DNA from 2 places in the Paenibacillus sp. ATY16 genome. Region 1 is predicted to be linked to the other one. Evidence: riboswitches for the same ligand, from Rfam matches in the RefSeq annotation. Region 1 holds a riboswitch; the other holds the start of a gene.

Region 1 (15,463 bases):
CCGCGTTCCCCAAGCTTATAGTTCATCGTTGCCATATCAAGAACGACCAGCCGGGATTGCAGACTGCCCCGCTCCTCTTCGGCTAACGGATAATAAAAGGAATTACCAACGGCTAACGGATACCCGGCAATCGATTGACCTTTGCTTGCCACTTCCATCAGCGGATAATGTTTAAAGCCCCAGTCTAGCATCTGACTGTGATCTACCCAGTCATCGCGGTCATTCAGAGTAACGGCAGCCAGCTGCTGTCCGTTACGTGTCGCCGAGCTGACCAGACAGCGCAGCGCTTTTTTGGTATATCCGGTTTTAACGCCATCCGCACCCTCATACATCGCCAGCATTTTGTTTTTGTTCGTCCAGCTGTATTGCCACTTCTCATGAGGATTCGGGACGCTTTTGACCTTGGTGCTCACGATTTCGGCAAATACGGGATTACGGAGCGCGTATGCCGTCAGCTTGGCAAGGTCATTGGCGGATGAGTAATGTCCTTCTGCATCCAGACCATGCGGGTTTTTGAATTGGGTATTCGTCAAACCAAGCATTTCGGCTTTCTCGTTCATGAGATGGACAAAACCTTCCTCCGAGCCTCCAACATGCTCGGCGATTGCCGTCGCCGCATCATTGCCTGAACGCAGCATAAGACCGTATAGCATATTGAGAAGGGTCATTTCCTCGCCCAGCTGCAGATAAATGGAAGAGCCTTCTTTGCCAACCGCTCTGTTGCTTGTCTTCACTTGATCCGACAGCTTGCCATGCTCGATCGCAACAATCGCCGTCATGATTTTGGTCAGACTGGCAATTCGCATCGATTGGTCTCCATTCTCGCTGTAAAGAATTCTACCCGATTTCACATCAACCAGCGCCGAGGCTTTCGCGCTTGTGCGATACGGATTCGGCGCCGCATGCACGGATGCCGTAAAGCTTGTCCCCCAAATCAAACTTGCCGCCCATAAGGCGATTCCTATTCGGCGAAGCTGTCTTCCTATCACGTCTTTCGCTGCTCCTTTCCTATCGTCAGCCCTCACCTTGTACAGTATATGCTTAGAAGGGGCAAATTAAGACATGCCCTAAAACGAAAAACTGCCCTTGCGGGCAGTTTCCCTAGATGAGGGTGTCGTTACCATCTGTGATATAGTCATGATGTTCATGTTTGTTGGCTGATGTCCTGAACATATGCTGCACTTTATCGAATACGACAGGAGCCGAATCGATAATGCGCTCCATCAGATGCGTTTGGTTATCAAGCGGTACAATCTTCACGCCATGCGTGCCAACCACAAGGAAGGCAATTGGGGTAATCGAGACGCCTCCGCCGCTGCCGCCGCCAAACGGACCCGCAACCCCTGCATTATGATGGTTGTGGCCATCGGATGAAGACGAAGAGTGATCATGCGAAGCTGAACCGTCGAAGCGGATATCGCTGCCGCCAGCCACGAAGCCGAAGCCAACCTTGGAGATCGGCATAATAATGCTACCGTCAGGCGTTTGAACAGGATCGCCGACGATCGTGTTAACGTCGACCATCTCTTTGATATTTTCCATTGCGGTCTGCATGAGGCCTTGAATCGGATGTTCTGGCATTGTGACTCCTCCTGAAGTGAATTTGTGTTTGTGCGTAAAGGATGAGGACTCGCCTACACTTTTGGTATTCTGCTCATTCCGGTAACGGACTATGTATGAAACCAACCGTCTGTCTTGAATTAGCCCTAAGCGTTTTATGCTTTAAACAGTAAGCTTCGCCAAGCCTGAACGCCTTCTTTTGCATTTCTGAGGCGAACAAGGAGGTGCAAGCCTGCCATGATGGCATTGCCCAATCCAATTTTGGCGATACAATTCCATTCCGTTCGGAAGCAAGCCTGCGCATACACGGGCTGCACATCCACTCTCGGCTCGGCCCTCAGCTTCACGAATTGGGATAACACGCCCAAGGTCGTTGTTTTGACCGACCAGAGCGCACCCGTTGCCATTGCTGTCCACATCGCATCTCCCGTGCCTACGGCAGTCGACCACTTCCACTCTTCCAGCCTGATCTTCGCTAACGTTTGTTTGGCCCAATGAGAGAGATTGTACGTCAATGCAGCGGCTCGTTTATATTTCTCGATTCCAACCATTACGCGGTGAGTGTCAATTTCATCGTGCTTCTCGTCCTTGCTGCTCATGCCGATGCTTGTACCCATTAAATGCTCATGCAGACGGATCGCCTTGCCGCTGAAATCAATCGAGCGAATCTTCAGCTTATAGCGCAATAATCCGAAGAGCGCCTTGAAATTGATCTCGATGTCGTCATTTTCCCCATCGCGTCTCATCTCTCCCTGGATCGTAACCGGCGATACCAAGGCAATGAGAAGGAAAAGCACAATAATGAGACCGGCCGCGAGTACCCAAATATACGGATAACCGATCATTCCATGCTTCCTCCAGCTTTATGAAAAATAGGTTACTTGTAGTATGGCTTGGCTACCGGATTTAATGCACCCCCTCAGAATACAAGGCTGTCACAGTAAATCTGGTAATGTTCTAGATTGATAGACAAAAAAATAAACCGTACAGATTAATCTGTACGGTTTATTTAAAGAACGATTATTTAAACGCCGGCACGATTGCGCCCGCATATTTGTCTTCGATAAATTTCTTCACATCCGGGGATTGCAGCGCCGCAGCCAGCTTCTTCATGGCATCGGAATCTTTGTTGTCCGGACGGGCAACCAGAATATTTACGTATGGAGAATCGCTGCCTTCGATGAAGATTGCATCCTTCGTAGGAACAAGATCCGCTTCAAGCGCAAAGTTGGAGTTGATCAGAGCAAGATCGACTTCGCCCAGAACGCGCGGAAGAGTAGCGGCTTCTACCTCGGTAATTTTCAGGTTTTTCGGATTTTCGGTAATGTCGTGAACGGTTGCGGATACGCCAACGCCGTCTTTCAGCTTGATCACATTATTAGCGGCAAGCAGCTGAAGCGCGCGGCCGCCGTTGGTCGGGTCATTCGGAATAACCACTTTAGCGCCGTCTTTCAGTTCATCCGCGCTTTTGATTTTTTTGGAATAAGCGCCCATTGGCTCAATATGCACGCCCGCAACGCTTACAAGGTTGTAACCTTTGTCTTTGTTGAATTGGTCAAGGTACGGCGTATGCTGGAAGAAGTTTGCGTCCAGTTCTTTCTCGTACAGTTGCGTATTCGGCTGAATATAGTCGTTGAATTCCACGACTTCAAGATTAATGCCTTGTTCCTTCAAGGCAGGCTTGATGAAATTAAGAATTTCAGCGTGCGGTACCGGCGTTGCGCCAACCTTCAGGGTTACTTCTTTTACTTCATTGCCGCCATTGCCGGCAGAAGTGTTGTTCGTGCCGTTCTCTTCTTTCTTAGCGCCGCATGCGGATAACGCGATGACAAGCGTAAGGGCAAGCAGGATAAAACCAAATTTCTTCATTTCCCTTTCCTCCATCTTCTGTATGTTGCTTCTATGATGTCCACCTTACTTCCGGCTGAACCGGCGAACCAAATGGTCGCCTGCCATCTGCAGGAGTTGAACCAAAAAAATAAGCATTAGAACCGTAACAATCATAACGCTCAGCTGGAATCTTTGATAACCGTAACGCAAGGCCAAGTCACCTAGACCGCCGCCGCCAATAACGCCGGCCATCGCCGTATAAGATACAAGCGTAACGGCCGTAATCGTAATTCCCGCCAGCAAGCCCGGTCTTGCTTCAAGCAGAAGGACGCGTCTGACGATATCCCATCTGGAAGCGCCCATTGCCTGCGCTGCCTCGATAACGCCCTTGTCCACCTCGCGGAGAGACGTTTCCACCAATCTGGCGAAAAACGGCGCTGCCGCAACGACAAGCGGCGGAATCGTGCCCTGTACTCCTAACGTCGTACCGGTCAGCAGCTTTGTAAACGGCATGATCAGAATCATTAGAATGACAAAAGGTACCGATCGCAGAATATTTACAACAAGCGATAATAATCCATACACGACAGGCTGTTCCAGTAGCTGCTTTCTGGAGGTCAGGAAAAGGATGATCCCGATTAACAAACCGAGAATGACGGTAAATAGCAGCGAAGCGCCAATCATCGTCAAGGTGTCTTTGGTTGCCGGCCAAATATCTTCCCAGCGCACCTGGCTCCAGTCAATGTTCTGCTTCAGCATCATTTCAAATCACCTACTTCCAGCCCTTTCGCCCGAAGCTCGTCGAGCACCCTGTCAATTTCACCGTCATTGCCGATAAATTCGATGACCAGCTGCCCATAAGGCGTATTTTTCATGCGGGAGACGGTTCCCTGCAGGATCGTAAATTGAACCGAGGTCGATTTGACTGCGTTAAACAGCAGCGGCTCGTACGTAATCTCGCCAACGTAGTTGATTTTGATAAGACGGCCGCTCCTCGTGTTAATAAGCTCGCGCGGATCGAAGGAGTCCGCAATCTGGCTGACGAAATCCTTCGTAATCGAATGCTGCGGCTTCAGGAAGACATCGAGGACATCCCCCATCTCGACGATCTCGCCGCCGTCAATAACGGCAACGCGGTCGCAGATTGCGCGGATGACATGCATCTCGTGCGTTATGAGCAGAATCGTGATGCCCAGCTTTTGATTAATGTCCATCAGAAGCGACAGAATCGCGTTTGTCGTCTGCGGATCAAGCGCCGAGGTAGCCTCGTCGCACAGCAGTACATCCGGGTTGTTCGCCAGCGCTCTGGCGATCCCCACGCGCTGCTTCTGACCGCCCGAAAGCTGCGCCGGATATTTATCCGCATGCTGCTCCAGCCCTACAAGCTTAAGCAGCTCGTCGACTCGTTGTTTAACGGCTGTTCTTGGCAGCTTCGCAAGCTCAAGCGGAAACGCGACGTTATCGCGCACAGTCGCCATCGACAAGAGATTAAAGTGCTGAAATATCATTCCGATTCGACGGCGTTCCTTCTGCAGCTGCGTGGACGACAGCCGGGTCAGCTCCACTTCGCCTACCTTCACCGTCCCCGACGTCGGGCGCTCAAGCAAATTCACGCAGCGGAGCAAAGTGCTCTTGCCTGCCCCGGAATGTCCGATAATGCCGAATATTTCACCTTTATGAATGGTCAGGCTTATATTTTTAACAGCTTCCACGCTATTTCCGTAAGTTTTTCTTATGTCCAGAAGCTCAATCAGTGGTATTACCTCCTGCTATCCATCGTATGCCATTACAGCTAGAATCCCCTGATCAAACAGGTTCATCCTTTCCTTTAAAAAAAGGACAACCGCCATTATAACCAACTTTCAACGCAATTGTCACTAGATAAAAAAGTAAAAAAGTCCGTTATCCCGCTTCAGCGGGAAATAACGGACCAATTGTTCAACATTTCGACCATTCTTTAGGAAAACCTGACAATCCGGTTATTCCTTGTCGTCATGAACCGGAATAAACTCGTCAATCGTTGTTTGGCGTTCGCCCAGACGCTCGAACAGCATTTGCGTCTGATCCTCGAGCGCCTCTTCGATATCGACTTGTTTAGGCTCCGGCAAGGCTTTAATATTCGGCAATCCAAAATAATCCAGGAATGATTTCGTGGTTCCGTATAAAATCGGCCTGCCGATTGCCTCGGCCCGCCCGACCTCCTCAATTAAATCCTTGGACACAAGCGATTGAATCGCCCGGTCGCTCTTGACGCCCCGGATCTCCTCAATATCGATACGGGTTATCGGCTGGCGATAGGCCACAATAGATAAGGTCTCAAGCGCAGCCTGCGACAGCTGGGAACGCGTAGGCGTATACGCCATGCGTTCAAAGTAGGCGGCATGGTCCGGATTCGTAGTCATCCGGTACGCCCCGGCTACCTCCGTTACCTGCACCCCGCGCTGCTCGCGAGCCAGATCCCTGTGAAGGTCGTACACAAGATCCGCTGCCAGATCAGCCTCAAGCTGCAAAATATCGGCTAACTGCCGTTTGTTTAGTCCTTCGTCGCCCGCCATGAATAACAGGCCTTCAATAATCGATTTCAACTTCGGATAATCCATTGTCCGCCGCTTCTCCTCTCCAATGAATGACGATGTCATCAAACAGCTGATGCTGGAAGCAGCGAATATGTTTCATCTTCATCAGCTCCAGAATAGCAAGGAACGTCACAACAACCTCATGCTTGTTCATATTCTCGCGGATCAGACGGGAGAACCGTACGGTCTCGAACTGCTTCAGAACCTCAACAATGTCCCGAATCCGGTCCTTAACCGAGATTTCATCCCTCTGCACGGTTGCCACGATATTGCGTCGCGCCGCTCTGCGCAGCGCCCGCTGGAATGCGGCAATCAGATCGGATATATGCAAGCCCTCGAGCGGATTGACGATCTCTTCTTTCATATACGGCGTCATATCATCCGGCTCTCGGGAATAAATAAGGCTGCGCTCCAGTTCCTTCTCCCGAAGCTGCTCTGCAATTTGCTTGAATTTACGATATTCGACCAGCTTCTGAATAAGCTCGTCCCTCGGATCAAGGCCGTCATCCGGCCACTCTTCATAGAAATCCTCGAACACGGGAGGTTTGGGCAGCAGCTGATTGCTCTTGATGGCCAGCAGCGTAGCGGCCATAACAAGGAACTCGCTTGTCAGCTCCAGCTCCAATTCCTTCATCGCATTTAAATAATCCATGTATTGATCCGTTATTTCACTAATCGAAATCTCGTGGATGTCGATTTCTGACTTATCGATAAGATGAAGCAGCAAATCGAGCGGTCCTTCAAAGGATTCCAACTTGTAGTGCATCGTCACTTCTTACGATCCCCCTGCCATGCGCAAATGGCTGACGTCCTATAACAAGTAACGCAGCATAATTTGAGCTATTACTCTAATTATGCAGTAATTTCGACAAATTTGCCATCTCTATTGCAGAAACAGCCGCTTCATAGCCTTTATTTCCCGCTTTTGTGCCCGCACGCTCAATGGCTTGCTCGATCGAATCCACCGTCAATACGCCAAAAATCGTTGGCACGCCTGTTTTCAGGGCAATTGCGGCAACGCCTTTTGCGGCTTCGTTGCACACGTAGTCAAAGTGCGGAGTTGATCCCCGGATAACGGCGCCAAGCGTAATAACGGCATCGTATTTTCCGCTTTCCGCCATTTTTTGCGCGATAAGAGGAATTTCGAATGCGCCCGGCACCCAAGCGATATCCACGTCGTTATCTTGCGCGCCATGGCGCTTGAATCCGTCAAGCGCACCGCTGAGCAGCTTACCCGAGATAAATTCGTTAAAACGTCCTACAACTACCCCAAATCGAAGTCCTTCCGATACTACGCTTGCTTCAAATACGTTTGGCATGTTAAGCCCTCCTGATCATTATGTTTAATATTTTAGCTTGCTTTATTTCTTGCCGCCTTCGCGAATTTCAATCGGTACCCGTTCCACGATCTCGATTCCGTGACCCTCAAGGCCTCTGATCTTGCGCGGGTTATTCGTGAGCAGGCGCATTTGGCGGACACCCAGGTCACGCAAAATTTGAGCACCTACGCCGTAATCGCGAAGATCCATCTTGGGCTTAACCTCTTCTTTGTCCGCGCCTTGGTCAAGCTGGGCATAATTTTTCAGCTTGTTCACGAGTCCTTGACTGTCCTGGCGCATATAAAGAAGAATGCCGCTGCCTTCCTCATTGATTTGTTCCAGCGCCGACTGCAGCTGCGGGCCGCATTGGCAGCGGTGCGAATGGAAAACGTCCCCCGTCAGGCATTCCGAATGGACGCGGACAAGCACCGGCTTATCAGAAGCAATCTTGCCTTTGACAAACGCGATATGCTCTTTGCCGTCTGCCTGATTGGAGAAGGCAATTGCCCGGAAGTTTCCGAAGTCCGTTGGCATGTCAACCTCTACGATGCGGTCGACAAGCTTTTCCATGGCGTTGCGGTAAGCAATCATTCCTTGGATGGTAATCAGCTTCAGGTTATGCTTCTCCTTGAAAGTGATAAGATCCGGAAGGCGGGCCATCGTCCCGTCCTCTTTGATTATCTCGCAAATGACTGCAGCGGGCTCCGAGCCGCACATGCGCGCGAGATCGATACCGGCTTCCGTATGGCCCGCACGGCGGATGACGCCGCCATCCTTCGCAACCAGCGGGAAAATATGTCCCGGCTTGCGGAAATCCGTTGCTTTCGTCGCCGGGTCAATCAACGCTTTAACCGTCTGCGAGCGCTCGTAAGCCGAGATGCCCGTCGTCGTGGAAACGTGATCCACGGATACCGTAAAAGCCGTGCCGTGATAGTCCGTATTATGCTGAACCATCGGCGGCAGATCAAGCTGCTCGGCGCGCTCCCGCGTAATAGGGACGCAGACCAAGCCGCGTGCTTCCGTAATCATGAAATTAATAACTTCCGGCGACGCGGTCTCCGCCAGGGCAATTAAATCTCCCTCATTCTCGCGGTCCTCGTCGTCCACTACGATAATCGGCTTGCCGGCCTTCAAATCCTCCAGCGCGGCTTCCATCGAGTCAAACAGATCTTCTTGCAGTTCCAACTCTTGTCTATTCATCAATTTCCCTCCCTGCTATCCGGTTACCCTCGTATTTACAAAAAACCATTTTCGCTTAAAAAAGCTGCGCTGAGCTTTGATTCGGTCCGCCCGGAAGAACCCGGTCTGCCGGAGGGTTTGTAATGCAGCAGATGATCGACGTATTTGCCGATGACATCGCATTCGATATTAACCGAATCGCCGGCTTTCTTGTTCATCAGCGCGGTTTCTCCCAACGTATGCGGGATCACCGATACCGAGAAGCCAGTGGCATTGGTACCGACTACCGTTAGGCTGATTCCGTCAATCGTAATAGAGCCCTTCGGAATGACATACCTCATCATTTCGTCGTCAGACAGCCGTATGGCGAATACAACCGCGTTCGCATCCGTCTCCCGGCCGGTGATCACGCCAACCCCGTCGACATGCCCCTGCACGATGTGACCGCCGAACCGCCCCCCGGCCATCATCGCCCGCTCCAGATTCACGTCCTGGCCCGGGCGGAGCTGATGCAGATTGGACTTCCGGTAGGTTTCCGGCATCACGTCCGCGTCAAACGATGTCCGGTCGAAGGCAATGACGGTTAAACACACGCCGTTTACGGAAATGCTGTCGCCAAGGGCAACGCCTTCCGTAACCTTGGAAGCTTCTACCGTCAGAACCATCGCTTCGCCTTGCTTCTTAACCCGTCTTAAAGTGCCAACTTCCTCAATCAGGCCGGTAAACACGGGCACTCCCCCAATCTATTCATTACCGTATACCGGATATCCCGATATGCAAATATCTTCTCCTGCCATTTCCACCTTCACATTGTCCAGTTCAATGGCCTGCGACATTTTCTCGAACCCGGCGAACGTAAAGGTGCCGGGGGAGTCAAAGCCGCCGATAATCTTGGTTGCCATGTAGATCATGATCTTATCGATTAGTCCGGCTTCCAGCATGGCGCCGTTAAGCTTGCCGCCGCCCTCCAGAAGGATCGAACCAATCTCCAGCTCGCCAAGCTTGCGCATCGCTTCAGCCAGATCGACTTGCTCGCCGTCACCGCATCGGATGACCTCAACGCCGGCTTCGGTGAGCGCCTTCTCGCGAGCCGGATCAGCTTTCGAAGAAGCTAGTACAATCGTGCGGGTTAAGCCGTCCGTCACTACCCTTGCGTCCTGCGGTAGCCGAAGCTTGCTGTCCACGATAATCCGAACCGGATGTATCGCCGGAACAGCCGCGCGGGTCGTAAGCTGAGGATCATCCGCCAGCAAAGTTCCGATGCCCACCATAATCGCCTCGTGCTGGTGGCGCAGCGTATGCACCTGTTCGCGAGCGGCTGATCCCGTAATCCAGCGGCTGTCTCCCGTATGGGAAGCGATTTTCCCATCCAGCGTGCTTGCCGTCTTCAGCGTTACGTAAGGCAGCCGGGACGTAATGTACTTGTTGAATTTCTCGTTCATGCTCCGGGATTGCTCTTCTAACAGTCCAACCTCTACCTCGATGCCTTCCTCCCGGAGACGCGCGATCCCTCTGCCCGCAACCTGCGGATTGGGATCCGTGGTCGCCACAACGACGCGGGCAGCCTTCGCATTGATAATCCGCTCGCAGCATGGCGGCGTTTTGCCGTAATGGCTGCACGGCTCTAGCGTTACATACACCGTGGCCCCTTCCGCTTCGTCGCCGGCCATCTGCAGCGCATGCACCTCCGCGTGACCTGTTCCCCGCTTAAGGTGGGTACCAACGCCAATAATGCGTCCATCCTTCACAACGACGCAGCCGACAACCGGATTAATGCCGGTCTGACCGGAGGCTTTGGCGGCTAGCTCAAGAGCAAGATTCATATAATACGAATCGTTTAAAATTTCCATAAATGCAAAAACACCCCCATTAGCCAGCTTAGCCAACGGGGGTGGGAAAAATAACCATTAAATGCTTGCAAAAAGAAACGGTTCAAACGCAAACGATGTTGCCGTCCCAATAGGGAACCGCAAATGTTTCGCGGAAGAAATATAAGCCCAGTATAAAAATATAAAGAATATATACTTTCTTATATTTCAAACAAACCTATCTCACTTGTGAAAATAAGCACAAGAAAAATAAGCATGAACGCTCAGACGCAATCGCATCAAATGTGTCCCCTTCTCCCATCCAGACTATACTGTCGGTCCCGGATTTGCACCAGGTCCACCGTTCCTCCCCACGCAATGCGATGAATCGCTCTTGCCTGGGATGGCCCGGGTCACGGACTGACGAGTAAGCGCCGCACGCAGGTGATTCCTGTTGTGCAAGCGCCGCTCGATCACCGCCGGTTGGGATTTTCACCCTGCCCCGAAGGTAAGCCACAAACTATAAATTTGTTAGTATCTTAACATTAAACTTCGTAAACTTCAACCTTTTGCATTTTATCGCGTCCTTTGAACGCGTCAACATGCTCCATGCCTTTAGCAACTTTGCCGAAAACGGTATGTTGGCCGTCAAGATGAGGCTGCGGCTGATAGCAGATGTAGAATTGGCTTCCGCCTGTGTTGCGGCCCGCGTGTGCCATAGCGAGAGTACCGCGTTCATGCTTGTTCGGGTTGATCTCGCAGTTGATGGTGTAGCCTGGACCGCCAGTGCCTGTGCCGTTAGGGCAGCCGCCTTGCGCAACGAAACCAGGGATAACGCGGTGGAATACCACGCCGTTATAGAAGCCTTCGTTTGCAAGTTTTTCGAAGTTTGCTACCGTATTTGGAGCATCTTGGTCGAACAGATCGAGAATAACCTCTGCGCCGTTCTCAAGTGTGATTTTTGCTTGTTTAGCCATGTCTAACATCTACCTTTCTATGTCGAATAAGACTACGTTACCAAAAATCTCCCTCACTTAGCAAGCGATTTGAGAAGTCTTGCCGGAATTACGTCGTTGCCGACGATATTTTCAAGCGATTCGCGCTGCACGACGAGGTCGGATTGGCCGTCTTTTACGAAGACAACGGCAGGACGGCGGAAACGGTTGTAATTGCTCGCCATCGAGTAGTTATAAGCTCCCGTGCAGGAAACGGCAAGCAAATCGCCCGTTACCGCTTTGGGCAGCTCGAGGTCGATGATAAGCTTGTCGCCGCTCTCGCAAGCTTTGCCCGCGATTGTAACGGTTTCCGCATTCGCTTCGTTCGCGCGGTTCGCCAGAATCGCTTCGTACTGGGATTGATACAGAGCCGGACGCGGGTTATCCATCATGCCGCCGTCCACCGCGATATATTTGCGTACGCCCGGAATGTCTTTCATAGTGCCTACGGTATACAGCGTTGTGCCTGCATCCCCAACGATGCTGCGGCCCGGCTCAACCCAAATCTCGGGCAGCGGGAAGTTTGCGGCCGAAAAATTCGAAATAACCGAGTCGGTAATGGCAGCCACATATTGGGCTACAGGAAGCGGAGTGTCGCCTTCCACGTAACGGATGCCAAAGCCGCCGCCAAGATTGATCACCTTGAAGGTTAGTCCCAGCTCGTCGCGGATTTGTACCGCGAAAGCTACAACCTTGTCTACCGCCATGCGGAAACCGTCGACTTCGAAAATCTGGGAACCGATATGGGAATGCACGCCCAAAATTTCGAGATTCGAAAGCTGAAGGGCTTCCTGAATGGCCTGCTTCGCGGCACCGTTGCCAAGGTCAAAGCCAAACTTCGAGTCTTCCTGGCCAGTCGAAATATATTCATGCGTATGCGCTTCTACGCCCGGCGTAATGCGGAACAGGATTTTTACTTTTTTGCCTTTGTCCGCCGCAAGCGCGTTCAGCAGGTGAAGCTCGACAAAGTTGTCTACAACGAAGCATCCGATGTTGGCGTCCAGCGCCATGTTGATTTCGTCCGGCGTTTTGTTGTTGCCGTGGAAATGAATGCGGGCTGCAGGAAAGCCTGCTTGCAGAGCGGTATACAGCTCTCCGTCGGATACAACGTCGAGCGACAAGCCCTCTTGATCGGCAATAGCGCACATCGCCATAACCGAGAATGCTTTGCTAGCGTAGGCAACCTGGAATTTCAGACCGGATTCCTTAAATGCGGATACATATTCATTCGCCCGTTGACGAATTAGCGTCTCGTCGACGATGTATAACGGAGTGCCGTACTCTTTCGCCAGATCCGTTACATCAACTCCGCCAATCTCCAAATGTCCCTGGGCATTAATTTTGCTTGTGCCATGTAAGTACACGAATTATGCTCCCCCTCAGATATCTACTACAGGAACGTAATAGAAGTTGATTACGATTTGCACCAATAGCCACAGTATATCGCAATCTACCCTTGAGAGAAATGGATAAATTCACATTTCATTTGTATTTCTTGGTCGCTATTCGGTCCTCGGCATTTTGTCGCTTTGCTGCGGTCGGAGCAGGTTGGGACGAGTACGGTTTTTGAGCACCGGCTTCCTCACGATGATGTTCCACATCGCTCTGTAATCAAACGGAATAAACGGCCACATATACGGGCGGTTGAACGAACGCTGCATGCTCAGCATCATCAGAATCGCGGTTGTCGCAATGACAAATCCCGGCGCGTTAAACAACGATACGGCTATGATCAGCACAAGCCTGACGATACGGTTCGCCAGCCCCAGCTCATAGCTTGGCGTCGCAAACATTCCGACGGCGGCTATCGCCATATAGAGAATAACCTCATTGATGAAAAGCCCTGTCTTCACCGCGATATCGCCAACCATGATAGCCGCAACGAGGGATACGGCGGTCGCCAGCGTTGACGGCGTATGCACCGAAGCGAGCCTCATCAGATCGACGCCAACCTCCACGATCAGAAACTGCACGATCAGCGGCAGCTTGCCGATTTTCTCCGGTCCCAGGAAGGCTAGAACCTGCGGCTTAAGCTCCGGATGCACTACGAACAGCAGCCATAAAGGCAACAGGAACAACGAGGAGAATATTCCGAGAAAACGAACCCATCGCAGGTACGTTCCGATAAACGGAGTCTGCCGGTTTTCCTCGGCATGCTGAATCAAGTCAAAGAAAGTTGTCGGCAGAAGCATCGCGCTTGGCGAAGTATCCACAAACACCACAACGGAGCCTTCCAGCAGATGGGCCGCAACTACATCCGGGCGTTCGGAATACCTCACGAGTGGGAATGGATTCCACCCCCGTTGAACGGTCGCTTCCTCCAGCTGCTTATCCGCAAGCGGCAGCCCGTCAATATGGACCAGTTTGATTTTATCCTTAATCGATTTGACTAACTCCGGATCCGCAAGGTCGTTGATATAAGCAATGCAAATATCGGACTGCGTACGCTCACCAACTCTGAGAAGCTCGTAACGGAGCTGAGGATCGCGCAGGCGCCTGCGCACAAGCGAGATGTTGGTCATAAGTGTCTCGACAAAGCCGTCGCGGCTGCCGCGCACAACGCGTTCAAGAGTCGGCTCCTCCGGGTTGCGCGCCGGGAAGGCTTTGGCATCAATAATGATGGCATGCGGCTCTTTGTCAATAAACATGGCAGTCGCTCCGGATAGGACGAAGGTCAGCATCTCATTCCATTTATCCTTCTTATCCACCTGCGCGGCAGGCACATACAAATGCAGGAAATCATGAAAAGCATCACCGGAGACATCGTCGGGCTGCAAATAAGTGAGCCGTTTGAGAATTTCGGTCAGGATCGTATCTTTGGCGAGGCCATTCATGTAGAAAAAGGCAACGCGCCTTTCTCCAAACGTCATTTCGCGCACGACGATATCAAAGCTTACTTTATAACCGACTTCGTTCTCAAGCCGCTCAAAGACCTCGTCCAGACTGTCGGGGATCACATCATCCTTGCCCTCGGCCTTGTCATGCCTCGCAAGCGCCTGACCGTGTTTAGCCGTCCGCTCGGTTAATTCGAAAGGTGGCGTCGGGATAGCTATTCCCTGCTCTTCGTTTTTCTGCGCTTCAGGTATGTACATAAACGGGGGTTCCCCGCTCGAATGTTCCCGGTCCTTCTCCCTGTCCTTCTCCCGGTCCGTCATCGTCATCAACCTTTCGTGTCTGTTTTACTTGCTACCACTGGAAATACAGCCAATCAAACAAAGAACCCAGTGTTTTGCCCAGCACCATTGCCATCACAAGACCAACCAGATAATCGGATAGATTCATTCGTTTCGCCAGAATCGGCAGCACGTTCATAACCTCGGTCAATGCTCCAGCCAGCATGCCGACGAACATGCCGGTCATCAGACCGGAAACCGTCAGAATAATCGCTTTCGGCAGCGTTAACCGCCAATCCAGAAAGTCGGCGAACGTCCAGTACATCGAACCGCAAATAACAGCCGTCTCAAACCATACGGACACGCGATAGGCGTATGCGATCTGGGCAAGCCTAGGGATAAGATCGAGTATGATCAAAAACGCGACCAGCCCGCTGCCGACCGCAAGCCCTCCGGAGAGACCGAGCAGCATCACGAATATGTGCATCAGCCAATCACCCATCGTCATCGCACCGTTCTCCGTGCTGGCGGTTTTTTTTGCGCATCTCGTCCGCGATAACGTAGGCATTTACATTTTCCTGATACGTATACAGCTCCACCTCCAGAGGATTGGGTTCTTCGTTGAACCGCTTCTTGAAGAGATGGTTAAAAAACAGAATCATGCCTAGGCCAATTCCGATCGAATACGGGATCTGGAACCATAAAGGGTGATCGGTCCGCTTGCCGGTCAGAAGCTCGACGATTCGGATATGAACCTCCTTCATGCTGACATCCGTGTGGAAGTTCATAATCGCGAGTCCCGCTCCGAAAAAGAGCAGCAGCCAGGCGAAAATAAGCACGGCAATACGCGGCTTCTGCGGTTTGGGGGATATCATGATAAGAACCTGCGGATCGCCGTAAGCTTCCACGGATAGTTCCGGGGCTGCTTCCCTGACTACCCGCACGATCTGAAGCAGATCAATGACGACCCGGTTACCATCCCCCTTGTGATGGCGGTACAGCACAAGCTCGCTAAGCTCCTGTTCCAGCTTCTCGTTAGGCGCCAGCATCCTGGACACCTGTCCCAGCGTTACGCTGCGCTCC
Region 2 (15,463 bases), on a different contig from region 1:
ACGTTATTCTTTTCCCACCACGGTTCTCTTCCAAGCATCTGATATAATAATCGCCTTGCCGATACCATGGAAAATGTACGGCAAATTCCTTATTCAACATCTCGGCCTCGTCCAGGCTGGATAGCTGTCTCAGTGTAATCCTGTTAGTCATTTCAATACACCTCCGTGTAGAAATAAGACATATGGAGTATTTTACCATGAAGGTAAAAAGGCACAATAAATTCTTTTTTCAATTCGCTTGACTTAAACCAAGGTTTAAGTCGTATGATATTCCCGTCGACAACAAATTGGAGGACTCCAGATGAACTATTATTCCATTGGTGAAGCTGCTGCCAAATTAGATATACCGGAATCAACGATTCGTTACTATGAGAAAAAAGGACTTCTCCCGCTAATTGAGCGTGATCATGCGGGCAGAAGGTTATTTTCGGAAGATCAAATGACATTGCTTGGAACGGTCATGTGCTTAAAAAATACGAACATGCCCATCGATGAGATCAAGCAATATATCGATTGGGTCATTGAAGGCGCAAGCACGGTGACTCTTCGTCTTGACATGCTGAACAAGCATAAGCAGACGGTGCTGGCGCAAATGGCTTTAATGACGGAATCCCTTGAGGGAATCGAAGTGAAAATACAACGATATATCAAACAAACCCAGGAGGCGCTAATATGAAACTTACGGGAAATACGATACTCATCACAGGCGGAAGCACGGGGATTGGTCTAGCATTCGCGGAACGATTTATGAAAGCCGGAAATACGGTTATTGTTACAGGACGGCGCGAGCAAGTGCTTCAAGCCGCTCAAGACAAGCTGCCCGGCCTTATAACCAAAGCCAGCGATTTGAGCAATGAAGCCGAGCGGATCGCCCTGTATGATTGGGTGACTGCGAATTATCCGGCGACCAACGTGTTGGTTAACAATGCGGGGATTCAGCAGCGTTTCAACGTTCTAAAAGCGGATGTAAAGAACGACTGGGCGTATTTCAATAAAGAATTGACAACAAACATTGAAGCTCCCTTCCATCTTGCGATGCTGTTTGCTCCTTTTTTCGCGGAAAAAGAGGACGCGGCTATTATCAATGTGACATCCGGCCTGGCCTTTACGCCATTCGCCATTGCACCGATCTATTCGGCTACGAAGGCTGCTCTTCATTCCTTTACAATCAGCTTGAGACATCAGCTCTCGGCAACTTCCGTAGAAGTCATCGAGGTTGCCCCTCCGGCCGTTAATACCGATCTGGGCGGCGCGGGTCTCCATTTCCACGGCGAACCTCTCGATGCCTTCGCCGACGGTATCTTCCAAGGACTTGAGGAAGGCAAATCCGAGATCGGCTACGGCACCTCGGTAGACCGTCTCCGTATGTCACGCGACGATATCGATAAATACGCAGAGAATATGTATCACGCCACCAAAAACATGATCGAATAACCAACCAATCCTGCTACCCCTCAAAATCTAATTAACAAAACAAAGGAGCTGCCGCAACGGCCAGCTCCTTCTTTTTTATTCTTTTTTATTTTGAGCTACGACGGAGCTTTTGAATGATTCTGGAGAAGCTAAAAGCTTTCTGAAAGAAAGCTGCTTCGAAAGCATAGGCTTGAGTTCGCCTTTGCTCGGGGATTCCTACCTCAGAACATTACAACCAAGGAATCCCCGAGCAACAGCGATCGGAAGAACATTCAAAAGCGTAGTCGTACAGTCTCACAATTTCCTGTACTGGTTAGGCGACTGCCCCTCAAACTTCTTAAACACCTTGCTGAAATATTTATCGTCGTCATAACCGACCATCTCGGCGATCTGGGCGATCTTCAGATTCGGATTTTGCAGCAGCAGCTTCGCTTTCTCGACACGAATGCGGCCCAGGTAATCAAAAACATTCTCCCCCATCTCCTGCTTGAAGCGGCGGGAAATATATTCTCTGCTCAGATAGAATCTTTCGGAAATATCCTGAAGCGTAACCTCGCGATTATAATTCTGCTCCATGTATCTGGCAATGTCCCGCATAATGCTATGCTCTTTATTACCGCCGGCACCCGTAAGCGCAGCAAATGCAGTAAGCCCGTTAATCAACTCGCTGCGGCATAATTCCAAGGATAGTCTCCCATGCTCGTCCAGGAGTAAGAACAGCGGCAGACCAGGCTGCGGCGGTTCGGAACTTGCCGGCAATTCCTGCTTCGCGGCAAGCACCTGCCGCCATCGGCTCAGCATGGACTCGTATTCAAATCTCCACAGCTCGATCTGCTCCTGACTTATGGCTGGCAAAGCCTTGGCAGCCTCGAGGAAGCTCTCGACTGCGGTTTCAATATCCTTCTCCTTACCGCTCCATACCGCAAGCTTGAACCGCTCATCATAAGCCGAGATACTTAAAGAATTAACTCCTGCCTTGAAGCTTGGATCACTCTTATGAATGTAGCTGCTCTCCGCCAGCAAATTACGCTGTTTAAGCGCTGTACGCGCAGCTTGGTAAGATAAAGACAACCCGCTGGGAAAAGGCTGTGCCTGCCCCACTCCATAATGAAACCGCCCGTGAATCGACTTTACGATCCCTTCCGTTATGAGAGTCAGTAAAGCTTCCCATTCTGCCAGCCGGTCCCAGAGCAAAATGATAATCTCATGGTCGCTGTTCCAATACCGGAAGGCGAAGCCGCCATTTTTTTGCTTTAATATCTCGTTGCACACATTAATCAGGCAGAAAGTAAGCAGATCCCGGTTGCCGTCAAACTTCCGGGAGATCTGTGGTTCAAGCATTCCCGTGCTAAGAATAATGACTTGGCATTGCTCAACGTCTTCCAGCCCGAACTCATCTTTGAGCACGGCAGGTACATTCACTTGCCCGCCAGCCCCGGCTTCGCTGATCATCGTCGAGAACAGCTTATCCCGGTACACCGGCTTAATTTGGTTGATTTCGATGCTGCGCTGCTGATCAAGCCTGCGGGCCTGATCCTCCTGCTCCCAGCTCTGCTTCGCTTTCTGTAGAGCCTCCATCAGCTGCTCCGGGTCAATCGGCTTCAGCAAATAATCCTGACCGCCGTATTTCATCGAGCTGCGCACCAGATGGAAATCGTCGTAGCCGCTGATGACGATCGTTTTGCTTTTTCGCCCCTGCTCTTTCATCCAGGCCAGCAGCTCTACCCCATCCCGGTTCGGCATTCGCATATCGGTAATGACAATTTCCGGCTGGATATTCCCCAGCACTTCAATGGCGGAATCGCCGTTATCGGCTTCGTAAATTTCATTGATTCCGAGCTGCTCCCAATCAATCAGCAGCTTAACCGCTTCGCGCACATGCTGTTCATCGTCTACAATGAGTATTTTCATGCTCGTTCCTCCAGCTCTTGCACAGGTATTCGCAGGGTCACGGTAAATCCGCCCGCAGGCGAAGAGTCAATGCTCATTTCCGCTTCCTCGTTGTAATATAGCTTCAGCCTCATCCAGACGTTGCTGATGCCGATGCTCTTCTGCTCCTCGAGCAGCGCTCCGGTGGAACGGAATAACAGCTGTCGCAGCTCCCGCAGCTTATCCGGATCCATCCCGCTTCCGTTATCCTCAATCCGGATCGTCAGCCAGCTTCCGTCGTCGGTAACTTCCGAGAACAACCGAAGAACGCCGCTGCGCCCCGAGTTCTCATAGCCATGTTTGAAATAGTTCTCGACAAGCGGCTGCAGCAGCATTTTGGGCACCTGTACCGACAGAGAGGCCGGATCAATCTCGTAATGCACCGTCAGCTGTTCGTTGAATCTTTGCTGCTGCAGCTCAAGATACGCCTTCGCATGATTCAGCTCCATCGAGAAAGGCACAATGGACTCGCTCGTGTTCATGTTGTATCTCATCATTTTCGCAATCGAAGTGATAAGCGTGTATACCTTTGGCGCCCCGGCATGAAGAGCCAGCGTCCCGATCGACTGCAGGGCATTGTACAGAAAATGCGGATTGATCTGCGCCTGCATCGCTCTCAGCTGATTCGTCTTATTGGCAATTTCCAGCCGGTATTCGCTGTTGATCAAGTCCCGTATCGTCTGAATCATCGTATTGAATCGCCTTGCCAATATGCCGATCTCGTCCTTCCGGTCAACCGGCACCACAACGTTGAAATTCCCGGACTGCACTTGGTTGATATGCCCGATAAGCCGCTTGATCGGCTTCGTGAACTGGTAGCTGACAAGGAAGCTTGCGATAACCGCGAGCACCATAAAGATCGCGATAACCGACGTATTTATCGTCCGGATCGCCGTTGCGCTCTCGTACAAATACGAGTACGGAAGCTGCTTCACCACGACCCAGTCCATGTAATTGGTACTGAGTGTATCATAAATGACGATGCCGGAAAAAGACTGATCTTTCCATTTGATCACGCCGTTATCCTGCTTGGAAGCAAGAACCTGATTCGTCCATTTCAGCTGGTCCTGGTCTTCCTGCCCGTTCACCGAGCACACGAAATTGCGGCTCCGGTCGATAATATACAGCTGCTCTTCGGAAGACATCGTCAGTTGCCGGCAGATCTGGTTCAGCTCATCCGATTGAACGTCCATCGACAAATAACCGATCACTTCGTCGCTAGGAGTCCGGATAATCGGGCGCCGCAAAGTGAAAACGCTTTCCTCTTTGACGGCATGACTCCAATCCAAATTATAATGCGCGCTTGTATGCGTAGCCTCCACAAACGGCTTCGGATTCGAGCCATGCTCCGTTGGCCATTCCAGCGGTTGATTAATCCCTCTTCGGAAAAACCCGCGAGCCATCAGATACGTCAGCTTGCCATCCCCGATCTGCAGCTGGATTTGATGAATCCCGTTTGTAGACTGATAAATATTCAGCATATGGGCGTAAATCTGCAAATTATTTTTCTCGTCGAACATCGGTACGTTTACGTTTGGCGACTGCCCACGTTCGATCAAGGCATACAGCGAATTGGACTTGTTAATGTTCAAGTACACGTCAAGCGAGCTCTCGTTGATCTTGTCCATATAGCCCAGAATGTTGTTTTTGCCAAGCGCCAGCAGGTTCTGATTCTCGTGAATCGACTGCTGCGTCACCTTATCCTTGATGTAATAATTCGAGATAATCATCGATACCGTAATCGGAATAATCGTGACGGCGAGCAAGAGCGCCATCAGCTTCCGGTTAATACTCGTTGCGAACGCAAACATGACGTCCTACCTCCAGGTCAATATATTACACCTAACCCATCATATCTATCGGTGGTTCAAATTTCAATAACTGTTTATAGTCTAGCTATGCACCGATACTTAAAGCCGCATTACGAAGGGGGACTCCAATTGAACTTACGAAAAAGATCAAACGAATGGATACAGCAGCTTGTATTTGTCGGACCGGGCATGATCGTCTTCACGATTATCGTGCTTATTCCGTTCCTGCTTGGCTTCTACTTTTCCTTCACGGAGTGGAATGGCCTGGATCTAGACAAAGCGAAATGGATCGGCATGGATAATCTCCACCGCATCTTTACGAACGACGACAAATTTTGGGCATCCTTTAAATTTACGCTGAAGTTTACGGTCGTGACCGTAGTCGTGACCAATATTCTGGCTCTTATCCTGGGGCTTCTGTTAACCCGGCCCATGCGGGGACGCAATACGCTCCGTACGATTTTCTTCCTGCCTAACATGATTGGCGGTATTCTTCTCGGTTACATCTGGCAGTTTATTTTCACCAAAGGCTTCAAAACCATCGGCGAAATGACGGGCTGGCACTTCTTCGAGCTTCCATGGCTCGGCACGCCGGAGACCGGCTTCTGGGGACTCGTTATCGTCTTCGTCTGGCAGACAACCGGCTACATGATGGTTATTTACATCGCGGCGATCGTTGGGGTACCGAAGGACTTGATGGAAGCCGCAACGATTGACGGAGCGACCTACTTCCAAACCGTCCGCAAGGTGATCATGCCGCTTGTTATGCCGGCCATTACGGTCTGCTTGTTCCTGACGACATCCGGCGCGTTCAAAATGTTCGACCTGAACCTTTCGCTTACCAAAGGCGGTCCGGGTACTTCCACCCAATCGCTTGCTTATAACATTTATGCCGAGGCGCTGGTCAACAACCGTTACGGGCTAGGCACCGCCAAAGCCATGCTGTTCTTCTTTGCAGTCTCCATTATTGCCGTCACGCAAGTGTGGCTGACCAAACGGAAGGAGGTAGAAGCGTAAATGACAGCTTCCCGTTCCCGGCTTTGGGCCGTTGCAGCTGCAGCTACCCTGCTCGCTCTGCTTTTCATTGCTCCTTTTTACTTCGTCCTTGTCAATTCGGTAAAAGCGCTTGGCGAGATTATGGTGGACGCCGCCTCGTTCCCGGACAAGTACCTGTTCTCGAATTACTCGAAGGTATGGGATATTATTAAATTCCCGAAAGCTTTGCTGAACTCGGTCCTGATCACCGGCATCAGCGTGACTGGCATCGTAATCATCAGCGCCATGACGGGCTACCGGCTTGTCCGCAAGCCAACCGTCTTTAACAAAATCCTGTTCACGGCATTTATCTCGGCCATGATCATTCCGTTCCAGTCGGTTATGCTTCAGCTGGTACGCGTAACAAGCTTCCTGGAGCTTAGGGCCAACATGTTCGGCATTGTCGTCTGTTATCTCGGCTTTGGCTTATCGCTTTCGGTCTTCCTGTTCCACGGCTTTATCAAAAGCGTCCCGCTTGAGATCGAAGAAGCGGCGGTAGTGGACGGCTGCTCGCCGTATGGCGTGTTCTGGAAAATCGTGTTCCCGCTGCTTCGCCCGATTATCGTAACGGTTATTATCCTTAACGGCTTGTGGATCTGGAACGACTACCTGCTGCCGGTGCTGATCATCGGTTCGAACAAGGATCTCACGACAATCCCGCTTGCGATTACCCGCTTCTTCGGGCAATATACGAAGCAATGGGATCTGGCTCTTGCCGGTCTTACTATGGGGATTATGCCGATCATCGTCATGTTCCTGATGCTGCAAAAGCATATTATCGAGGGAATCTCTTCGGGATCGCTCAAAGGGTGAAATCAATATTTTGCACTTTTCACGACAAAAACGTCTGTGTTTCTTGGCTTTCAGCTTCCATATAATCAAACTTGTAAAGAGAACCGCTAAAGCTTGACAAACCATGGGGAGGTTAACGAAATGAAAAAGCTTTCTATTCTTCTCGCTGCAGCAATCCTGACATTGACCGCTGCCGGCTGCGGTAACAACAGCAACAATGGCAATAACTCGGGCTCAGAAGCAAGCAACAAGCCTTCTGAATCCGCCAATGCGACATCGGAGGCTTCTACGGCTCCTAAGAAAGACGTTAAAATCAAAGTATTCCAATTCAAAGTGGAAATTGCCGACGCGCTTAACCGCATGGCGGAAGAATATGAGAAAGAGACCGGCGTTAAAGTCGAAGTCGAAACGCATGGCGGCGGCGAAGACTACAATGCCCTGCTGAAGGCTGAAATCGCTTCCGGCTCCGAACCGGAGATCTTTAACTCCGAAGGTTATGCAGCGCTTGAAGCTTACTATGACCGTGCGACGGACTTGTCCGGCGAGCCTTGGGCGAAAGACGTCATCCCTGCTGCTGCAGGACCTGCTCAAGTAGACGGCAAGCTGCTCGGCATGCCGATGAACATCGAGGGCTACGGCATTTTCTATAACAAGGACTTGTTCGAAAAAGCCGGCATCACTACCCTTCCTAAGACATTGACTGAGCTTGAGGACGCAGCGAAAAAACTGCAAGCAGCAGGCATTACGCCGTTCTCGACAACAAACGAATGGTGGTCGATCGGTCATCACACCATCAACGTTGGTCTTGCCGAACAGCCGGATCCAATCGCCTTCATCAACGGAACAAAAGACGGCAGCGCAAACTTCAAAGACAATGATGTATTCAAGAAATGGATTAACTACGTTGACGTTGTGTTCAAATACAGCCAGAAAGACAAGCTGACAACCGACTATGCGACGCAGGTTGCGAACTTCGCATCCGGCAAAGCAGCAATGATTCAACAAGGTAACTGGATCCAAGGCGACGTGGACAAAGTAGCGAAGCTGAACGTTGGCCTGCTCCCTATTCCGATTGACGACAGCGGCAATGCTCATATCTACACGGGTCCCGCAAACTTCTGGATCGTAAACAGCAAATCCAAAAACGCCGAAGAAGCGAAAAAATTCCTGGACTGGATGGTTACTTCGGACACAGGCAAATCGTACCTGACAAAAGAATTCAAATTCATCCCCGCCCTCACTTCCATCAAGCCTACAGCGGATGAAATCGGTCAAATGGGCGTTGCCGTATCCGAGCAAGCAGCAACTGCCGGCGGCTGGCATTGGGGCCGTTACCCTGACGGCGTGCCGCAAGGCTGGGGCGCTGCCATGCAGGAGTACCAAGGCGGATCGATTGATAAAGACCAGCTCTTCGACAAGCTGGAAAAAGCGATTCAAGATATCGTAGCGAAGTAGGCGAAGAACAGGTGGTCTTGAGAAGTCCCAAGCGGACTTTTCGAGGCCGCTTTCTTTTTTGGGCCTACCGGAATTTTGAATTTGTTTGGGGAAAGGCTATAATGGGACTATCTGTATATCGAACGTAAGGAGACTAGCGGATGCAAAATGTAAAAATCTTTTCCGGTTCCTCGAACCGCCCGCTCGCGGAAGAGCTATGCCGAAAACTTGACGTTCCTCTTGGAGACATTGAAATCTCCAGACTGGCAAGCGGAGAAATCAGTCTGCGTTACATAGAGTCGATTCGCTCGGCCCATGTTTATATCATTCAATCCTTGTCTCATCCGGTGAATGAGCATCTTGTTGAACTTATGATTATGATTGATGCGGCCAAACGGGCCTCCGCAAAAACAATCAATATCATCATGCCTTATTACGGTTATGCCCGTCAGGAACGGAAATCCGCTCCGCGCGAGCCGATTTCCGCCAAGCTGGTTGCCGATGTCCTGACGACCGTTGGCGCCGACCGTCTCATTACGGTTGACCTGCATGCCGATCCGATTCAGGGCTTTTTCGAAATTCCGGTCGATCATATTACCGCCCTTGATTTGATCACCGATTATTTGAAGAGCAAAAACATTAAAAACCCTGTCGTTGTCTCGCCGGATGCCGGACGCGCAACGACCGCGGAGAAGCTTGCCAACTACATGGACTGTCCGTTCGCGATTATGATCAAGAACCGCCCTGCCCACAATACGTCGAAAATTACGCATATTATCGGCGAAGTCGAAGGCATGACGCCGATTATTATCGAGGATTTGATCGATACGGGCGGCACCATTATCAAGGTTGTGGAAGCCTTGAACAAACGCGGTGCCAACGATGCTTATATCTGCGCCACTCACGGCCTGTTCTCGGAGAACGCGCTCGAGAAGCTGACGCATCCTTTCATTAAAGAGGTCGTGATTACGGACACGATAGCGATTGACCCGAACCATTCGGAGAAGTTTGTTGTTCTGCCAATGGCGGATCTGCTGGCGAATGCTTTGCGTATCATTAATAATGGCGGATCGATAAACCGGTTGTTTAAGACGAAGCAGATGTGATATTAAAAGGCATGCTTCAGGATGGGGATTACGGAAAAGTATCGCCTTGCGGCTGCTGTTGGTCTCGTGGGATTCTGAATGAATTTGATTAGGTGTATTCCCACGAAACCAAAGGCAGACGCTCCGCTCCTCCAGGCGATACATTTCCTCCACCCCACCTTTCGCACGCACCTTTAACTTCACAAACGCTTCGTCACACCTGTTTATCGGGTGTGGGAGTGGGAATAAAACAAGAGCCCCGGAATTGGATCCGGGGCTCTTTGTTGCCTCACCAGGCTTACATAGCCCGATAGAGGCCGTACTTTTTAAGGCTGTCGCGGATTGGTTTGGTATCCTCGGCCAAGCCGCCGTCGCCGCCGTTAAGGGCGAGATCGACCTGCCAGGCGGTCAAGTCGGCAACGTTCATGGACTCCATTTCCTCTAGGCTGAAGAAGCCCGCGCCGTCTACCTCCACGCCGTCCGGACGAGGCTCGCCGTCGATGTATTCCATTTCGAATGTTATGTAGACGTCATGCACCGAATGCGGCCGGTCGCGAATGCCGATAATTTTGGACACGATCGCGCGGACGCCCGTTTCTTCCCATACCTCGCGGGCAACCGAACCTCTAATCTGCTCGAACTGTTCAATGTAGCCGCCCGGCGTTGTCCAATAGCCTTTTCCCGGTTCATGGGCACGGCGGACCAGAAGTACCTTGTTATCCTTCACGACGCATGCTCCTACGCCGATGCTGTAATTACCCCAGTGAACGAAGCTGCAGCTTGGGCAAGCCTTGCGATCCTCCCCGCCAATCTCCCTTACTTCCAGCTTATCTCCACAAGCCATGCAAAAATTAATATTTTCCATGTGGAATTTCCCCCTCCGGCAAAATGGCAAACAATATAGAGATCATTATACCTTAGCTTTGCGGACAATGGCCCTAATTTTTTATGTGAAACTAATGTACTTTTCAGCTTTGTTTAATCTTGGGAGAACATAATAACCATACTCCCTATTTGATATAGCTTGTCTCTTGGGCCCGTATCCCGAATGCGGGCCACTTTTTTATTCTAAGACAAAAAGGACCGGTACAGAACCGGTCCTTTTCTTCGTTTATTATTCAAATGGATAACGCAGTCCCCATTGCCCGCGGATTTCGTCCATGATCCGCATAAGCTGCAGGGTTTCGTCCAGCGAAATAACCTCGCTCTCAAGCTTGCCTTCACGGAGGTATTGTCCTGCCGCTTCGGCCTCATACACGTAACCGAGCGTCGTACGGTCATCCGAGAAGGTTTCTTCCGTACCGTCCGAGGCAACAAGCGTTGCGGACTTGGCATTAAAGAAGGAAGGAATCTTAATGGAGCCTTCCGTCCCCATTATGTAAGCATCGCTGCCCGAGTTCAGACGGATGGCCGAGCTCAGCAAAGCGGTCTGACCGCCTTCATAAGAGAGCAGGATGCTGTTCTCTTCGTCTACGCCAGTCTCGCCAAGATGAGCGGTGCTAAGAATCTGCTTCGGTTTTGCCCCAAATAACATGGAAGCGAAGGAGAGCGGATAAATGCCGACATCCAGCAGCGCGCCGCCAGCCAAAGCCGGTTTAAATAAACGTCCTTCCGGATTAACTCCGGTGCGGAAGCCAAAGTCTGCCTTAAGCAGCCGAACATCGCCGATACGGCCCTCTTCGATCCACTCACGGACCTTGCGGATGACGGGCAGGAACCGCGTCCACATCGCTTCCATCAAGAAGATGCGGTTTTCTCTTGCGTATTGCACAACTTCCTCTGCTTCTTTTACATTGACCGTAAAAGGCTTCTCGCATAATACCGCTTTGCCTGCGCGAAGACATTGCAGAACATGTTCCTTATGGGACGGGTGAGGAGTCGCGACATAAATAATGTCGATCTCGGCATCGTTCACCAGCTCCTCGTAGCTTCCATATGCGCGTTTCCCGCCGAATTTTCCGGCGAACTCAGCCGCCTTCTCAAGGGAGCGAGAGCCTACCGCTCTAAGCTCCGCATCCTGTGCAAAAGCCAAATCGCGGGCGAATTGGGATGCAATCCAGCCTGCGCCGAGAATGCCCCATTTGATCGTTCTATTCTCCATTATTTCCTACACCTCCAACCGCAGTATATCAGCAATCGACTCGATATGAAAGCGGTTTACGCAGATATGTCCGCGCTTAATTTTGCTGCCTGGAGATGAAAAATAAAGTAAACCAGATAAACACAAAACCTGTAATCTGCGCGCTAGTGATCACTTGGCCGAATACCGTCCAGTTCAGGAGAACGCCCACCATCGGGAAGCTCAGCTCGGCGATTGTCGCATATGAAGCTTTGATCTTGCTTAAACCTTTATAGTAGACAAGCAGGCTGACCAGCCCCGGAAGCAAAGCCTGAAGCAGCAGATTGACGATAACGGCTACCGGATCCGTTCCTTCCGCCAGCTTCCATGCTGCTCCCTCCGACCAAGTAATCACAAGCAGCAGCGGCAATGCCATCATAAATCGCAGGGAGGTAACCGTCTCGTATTTCATGCTGCCAAGCAGATAACGCCCCATAACCGTCGATCCGCCCCATAGGGCGGCCGCGCCCAGCGACAGCAGGCTGCCAACCTGGACAAATTCATGGACATGCCCAAAAGGAAGCGTAAAGCCAAAGGTCAGCAAATAGGTTCCGACAATGGCGAGACCGAGCAACGGTCCGATTTTTTTGGGCAGAAGCTCTTTCAATAGGATCCTAGCCATCACAATCGCAAAGAGAGGCTGCAGCTTCTGCAGCAGCAGAACCGCGTTAGGATTGCCGTGAACGAGGCCTTGCGTGAATAGAATCGTTGCCAGCGCCGAGCCGCCCCACGAGACAAACAGCAATGCGCCAAGCTGGCGGAGACGGACTCCGCGAAGATCCGCACGGAACTTCCATAACACCGGAGCTGCTGCGATGAACAAAATGATATGCTCCAGCAGCACAATTTGAGTAGAAGTTAATGTTTTCAGCAAAATAATGCGGAATACCGGATCCACGCCCCACAGCGCGGCTCCAAGGACAACCAGCCAAAACTCCGGACGAACGGGAGATTTGGTACGAATAAGTGGTGATGCGGTGACATTGTTCATAATAGGTACCCTTTCTGAATACAGGACGGAGCAAGCGTTACGGCTGCGCCTTCGGCTAGAAGAACGGCAGACGGTTACGCTATGCAATAAAAAGCCCCGATCCGCTTGGTTCCGCGAATCGGGGCCAACTCAAATAAACATGCGTTTGGGCGGTTTCCCGTCTACTGCAGGCTTACTTAAGCGATCTTCTATCATCCGGACTATACCGTCGGCCTTGGAGTTGCACCAAGTCAGTCCCCTTGCTGTTTGTCAGCTCAGGGAGTCGCGGGCTTTGCTATCCTCTGCCAAGCAGGGAATCACGTTTACCGCCGGTCAGGAGTTTCACCCTGCCCCGAAGATCCTTATTCCATTAAATTTTTTAAATGATTGGATTGAGTATAACGCTGTTTTTCCGAGTTGTCTAGTATGAATAGTAAGATTTATCAATCGTTTAACTACACTTTTACTTGCAGGGCTTCCCGGACAAGCGGCGCAACTTCCTTCGCCAGCAGTCGGATGGAAGACTCCACCTGGGGGGCAGGCATGCCGCCAATGTCCATCTGGGCCATAAAGCGGGAATATCCAAACAGCTTATGCTGGGCGATAATCTTCTCCGCAATCAGCTCCGGACTTCCGATCGCAAGCGCCCCCGCCAGCTTCTCGAAATCCTCCCGCGAGAGCGGCGTTCCGTTCTCCTTGCCGCCCATGAACTGGGAATAGTATACCGAATAACCGGCGTAAAATTCATCCAGCGCCTGCTCGGTAGTCTTCGCAACATAACAGTGACCGGTAATCGCCACCCTCAGCTCTTCTTCCCGGTAGCCTGCCGCGATGCCCGCTTCCTTGTAGCAGTCTACAAGATGCTTGTATTTCGACGGTTCTCCGCCGAGCAGCGCAAGTGCCATCCCTGCCCCCTGCCGACCGGCCAGAGCCGCGCTTTCCGCCGTACTGCCCACGCCGACCCAGAGCGGGATTGCCGGCTGCGCCGGACGCGGTGCAATTTCCGCATCCTCCAAAGGACTGCGAAGACGGCCGCTCCATGTAACCCGTTCCGACAGATTAAGCTGTCTCATTAATTCCAGCTTCTCGGCGAACAATTCTTTATAGTCATCCAGCTCAAAGCCAAAGAGCGGGAACGATTCGATATAAGCACCGCGGCCTGCGATAATTTCCGCACGGCCGTCAGAGATGAGGTCCAGCGTCGCAAAATCCTCGAATACCCGTACCGGGTCCGCAGTCCCTAGTACCGTAGTCGCGCTTGTAAGCCGAATGCGGGAGGTCGCCTGAGCAATTGCGGCAAGTACAACCGGTGGCGAGGATAAAGCAAAGTCCAAGCGGTGATGCTCGCCTACTCCAAATACGTCAATACCCGCTTCATCCGCAACTTTGGCTGCCCGGATAATCTCCTTCATTCGTTCTCCCGCGTTCTTGAGCCCGCCCGTACGGGGATCAACCGCAAGATCGCCTAATGTGTATATGCCAAACTCAAAATTCCCGTCATTCCCTGATGAACCCATCCGTATGTCCTCCTCAGCAATGCCATCGTGATCTAATAGTCTAATGATTGACATTGCTTCCATTCCTATTCATGTACGTAAAGTAAGTAGTATACGTATAGTAAGTGAAGTCTCTAGTAAGTAATTGTGCCTAATTCTAAAGCATACGTCAAGCTTCCCTGCAAAAAAAGAAGGTTTTCATTTATAACACGGCGATAGTACTGCTGCTAAGCTCGAACAGAATACCATTTTACAGTCTTTTTTAAACCCGTGGACAAAGAAATGGAAGGCTTCCACTGCACTTCATTTTGAAGCCTCGCAATATCAGCCCTTACGACAACCGGCTCTTCCGGCCGTTCATCGCCAAATCTAATATTTGCTTCGCTTCCGATAAGGCTGCCTATCATTCTGACCATCCGCTCCAGCTGAACGGGCTGTCCGCTAGCGATATTTACCGTTCCCTCACATCGGCTTTCGAATAAAGCCACCAATGCGTCCGCCGCATCTTGGATATATAAATAATCCCGGTACAGACTGCCTTGCCGGCAATAAGCTTCTTGCTTGTTCAACAAGGAAGTAATCATGGATGCCACCAATCTTTTACCGGGATCAGCTGGGCCGTACAAATGAAACAGTCTAGCCCATGCGCTGCTAAAGCCCGCTATTCGCGCATAGGATTCCAGCCAGATCCGCAAGCTGTTCTTGCAGGCTGCGTAAGCATGGGCATATGAATCGGGGGATTCCGTTTCCGACAATACCCCTTCTCCCCATACATACTCCGCGCCCGTTCCGGCTGCAACCACGCGCTTGCCGCCGCATTCGACAAACTGATGAATAAGCGCCATGCTGCATCTTGTCCATTCGTAATTGGTCAAGGACCTGTAACATTCCGGAGGAACGGCGTCCCAAGCAAGATGGAATAACGAATCTGGCTTTACCTTCAAGATAAAACGTGCCGCCTCATCTGCGTTCAGCAGATTAACCTGATGCCAATTCCCGCCTAACGCAAGCGGAGCTGTTCGGTAAGCGGCATGTACCTCGTATCCTTTTGCCAGCAGCGAAGCGATAACGTACCGGCCAATCCAGCCGGTTGCGCCGGTTACGGCTACCTTATGCGACAATCGTCAAACCTCCCCTCCAATCTGAAGCAAGCAACCTAAATCTAACGTAATCTCAACGACCTGAATTCCGGGATACGGCGCATATCCTCCGTTATAGCGGCAAGAGCTAAATAGTTGGTTTCTAGTTCATGCAGATTAAATAGATGATGGCTGCCCATGTTGCTCTTCAAAGCATCTTCCGGAATCGTGGGACCAATCTGCAATTTCCTTGCAATCATGGCATGATTCCAGGGACTGAACGAGAATTTCATAATAAAA

The links. Region 1 has a riboswitch for FMN ahead of ribD (bifunctional diaminohydroxyphosphoribosylaminopyrimidine deaminase/5-amino-6-(5-phosphoribosylamino)uracil reductase RibD). Riboswitches for the same ligand answer to the same signal wherever they lie in the genome.
Region 2: another riboswitch for FMN. It lies ahead of CFI03_RS16450 (DMT family transporter); the one in region 1 lies ahead of ribD (bifunctional diaminohydroxyphosphoribosylaminopyrimidine deaminase/5-amino-6-(5-phosphoribosylamino)uracil reductase RibD).

What each region holds. Positions count from the first base shown of each region.
Region 1 is NZ_NMOK02000002.1:247,393-262,855, reverse strand. Features, by position in the region: gene CFI03_RS02055 (D-alanyl-D-alanine carboxypeptidase family protein) at 1-989, opposite strand, end outside; gene ytfJ (GerW family sporulation protein) at 1,102-1,581, opposite strand; gene CFI03_RS02045 (DUF2953 domain-containing protein) at 1,716-2,405, opposite strand; gene CFI03_RS02040 (MetQ/NlpA family ABC transporter substrate-binding protein) at 2,581-3,429, opposite strand; gene CFI03_RS02035 (methionine ABC transporter permease) at 3,475-4,152, opposite strand; gene CFI03_RS02030 (methionine ABC transporter ATP-binding protein) at 4,149-5,144, opposite strand; gene scpB (SMC-Scp complex subunit ScpB) at 5,370-5,990, opposite strand; gene CFI03_RS02020 (segregation and condensation protein A) at 5,959-6,738, opposite strand; gene ribH (6,7-dimethyl-8-ribityllumazine synthase) at 6,815-7,285, opposite strand; gene ribB (3,4-dihydroxy-2-butanone-4-phosphate synthase) at 7,328-8,485, opposite strand; gene ribE (riboflavin synthase) at 8,521-9,192, opposite strand; gene ribD (bifunctional diaminohydroxyphosphoribosylaminopyrimidine deaminase/5-amino-6-(5-phosphoribosylamino)uracil reductase RibD) at 9,208-10,314, opposite strand; FMN riboswitch at 10,579-10,786, opposite strand; gene CFI03_RS01995 (peptidylprolyl isomerase) at 10,818-11,249, opposite strand; gene lysA (diaminopimelate decarboxylase) at 11,303-12,631, opposite strand; gene CFI03_RS01985 (spore germination protein) at 12,770-14,428, opposite strand; gene CFI03_RS01980 (stage V sporulation protein AB) at 14,454-14,888, opposite strand; gene CFI03_RS01975 (stage V sporulation protein AA) at 14,875-15,463, opposite strand, start outside.
Region 2 is NZ_NMOK02000025.1:75,353-90,815, forward strand. Features, by position in the region: gene CFI03_RS16395 (GNAT family N-acetyltransferase) at 1-151, opposite strand, end outside; gene CFI03_RS16400 (MerR family transcriptional regulator) at 302-676, shown strand; gene CFI03_RS16405 (SDR family oxidoreductase) at 673-1,434, shown strand; gene CFI03_RS16410 (response regulator) at 1,708-3,324, opposite strand; gene CFI03_RS16415 (cache domain-containing sensor histidine kinase) at 3,321-5,153, opposite strand; gene CFI03_RS16420 (carbohydrate ABC transporter permease) at 5,283-6,170, shown strand; gene CFI03_RS16425 (carbohydrate ABC transporter permease) at 6,171-7,001, shown strand; gene CFI03_RS16430 (ABC transporter substrate-binding protein) at 7,122-8,435, shown strand; gene CFI03_RS16435 (ribose-phosphate diphosphokinase) at 8,576-9,520, shown strand; gene CFI03_RS16440 (NUDIX domain-containing protein) at 9,798-10,364, opposite strand; gene CFI03_RS16445 (Gfo/Idh/MocA family protein) at 10,614-11,600, opposite strand; gene CFI03_RS16450 (DMT family transporter) at 11,677-12,609, opposite strand; FMN riboswitch at 12,789-12,952, opposite strand; gene CFI03_RS16455 (LLM class flavin-dependent oxidoreductase) at 13,044-14,105, opposite strand; gene CFI03_RS16460 (NAD-dependent epimerase/dehydratase family protein) at 14,312-15,205, opposite strand; gene CFI03_RS16465 (glycosyltransferase family 2 protein) at 15,247-15,463, opposite strand, start outside.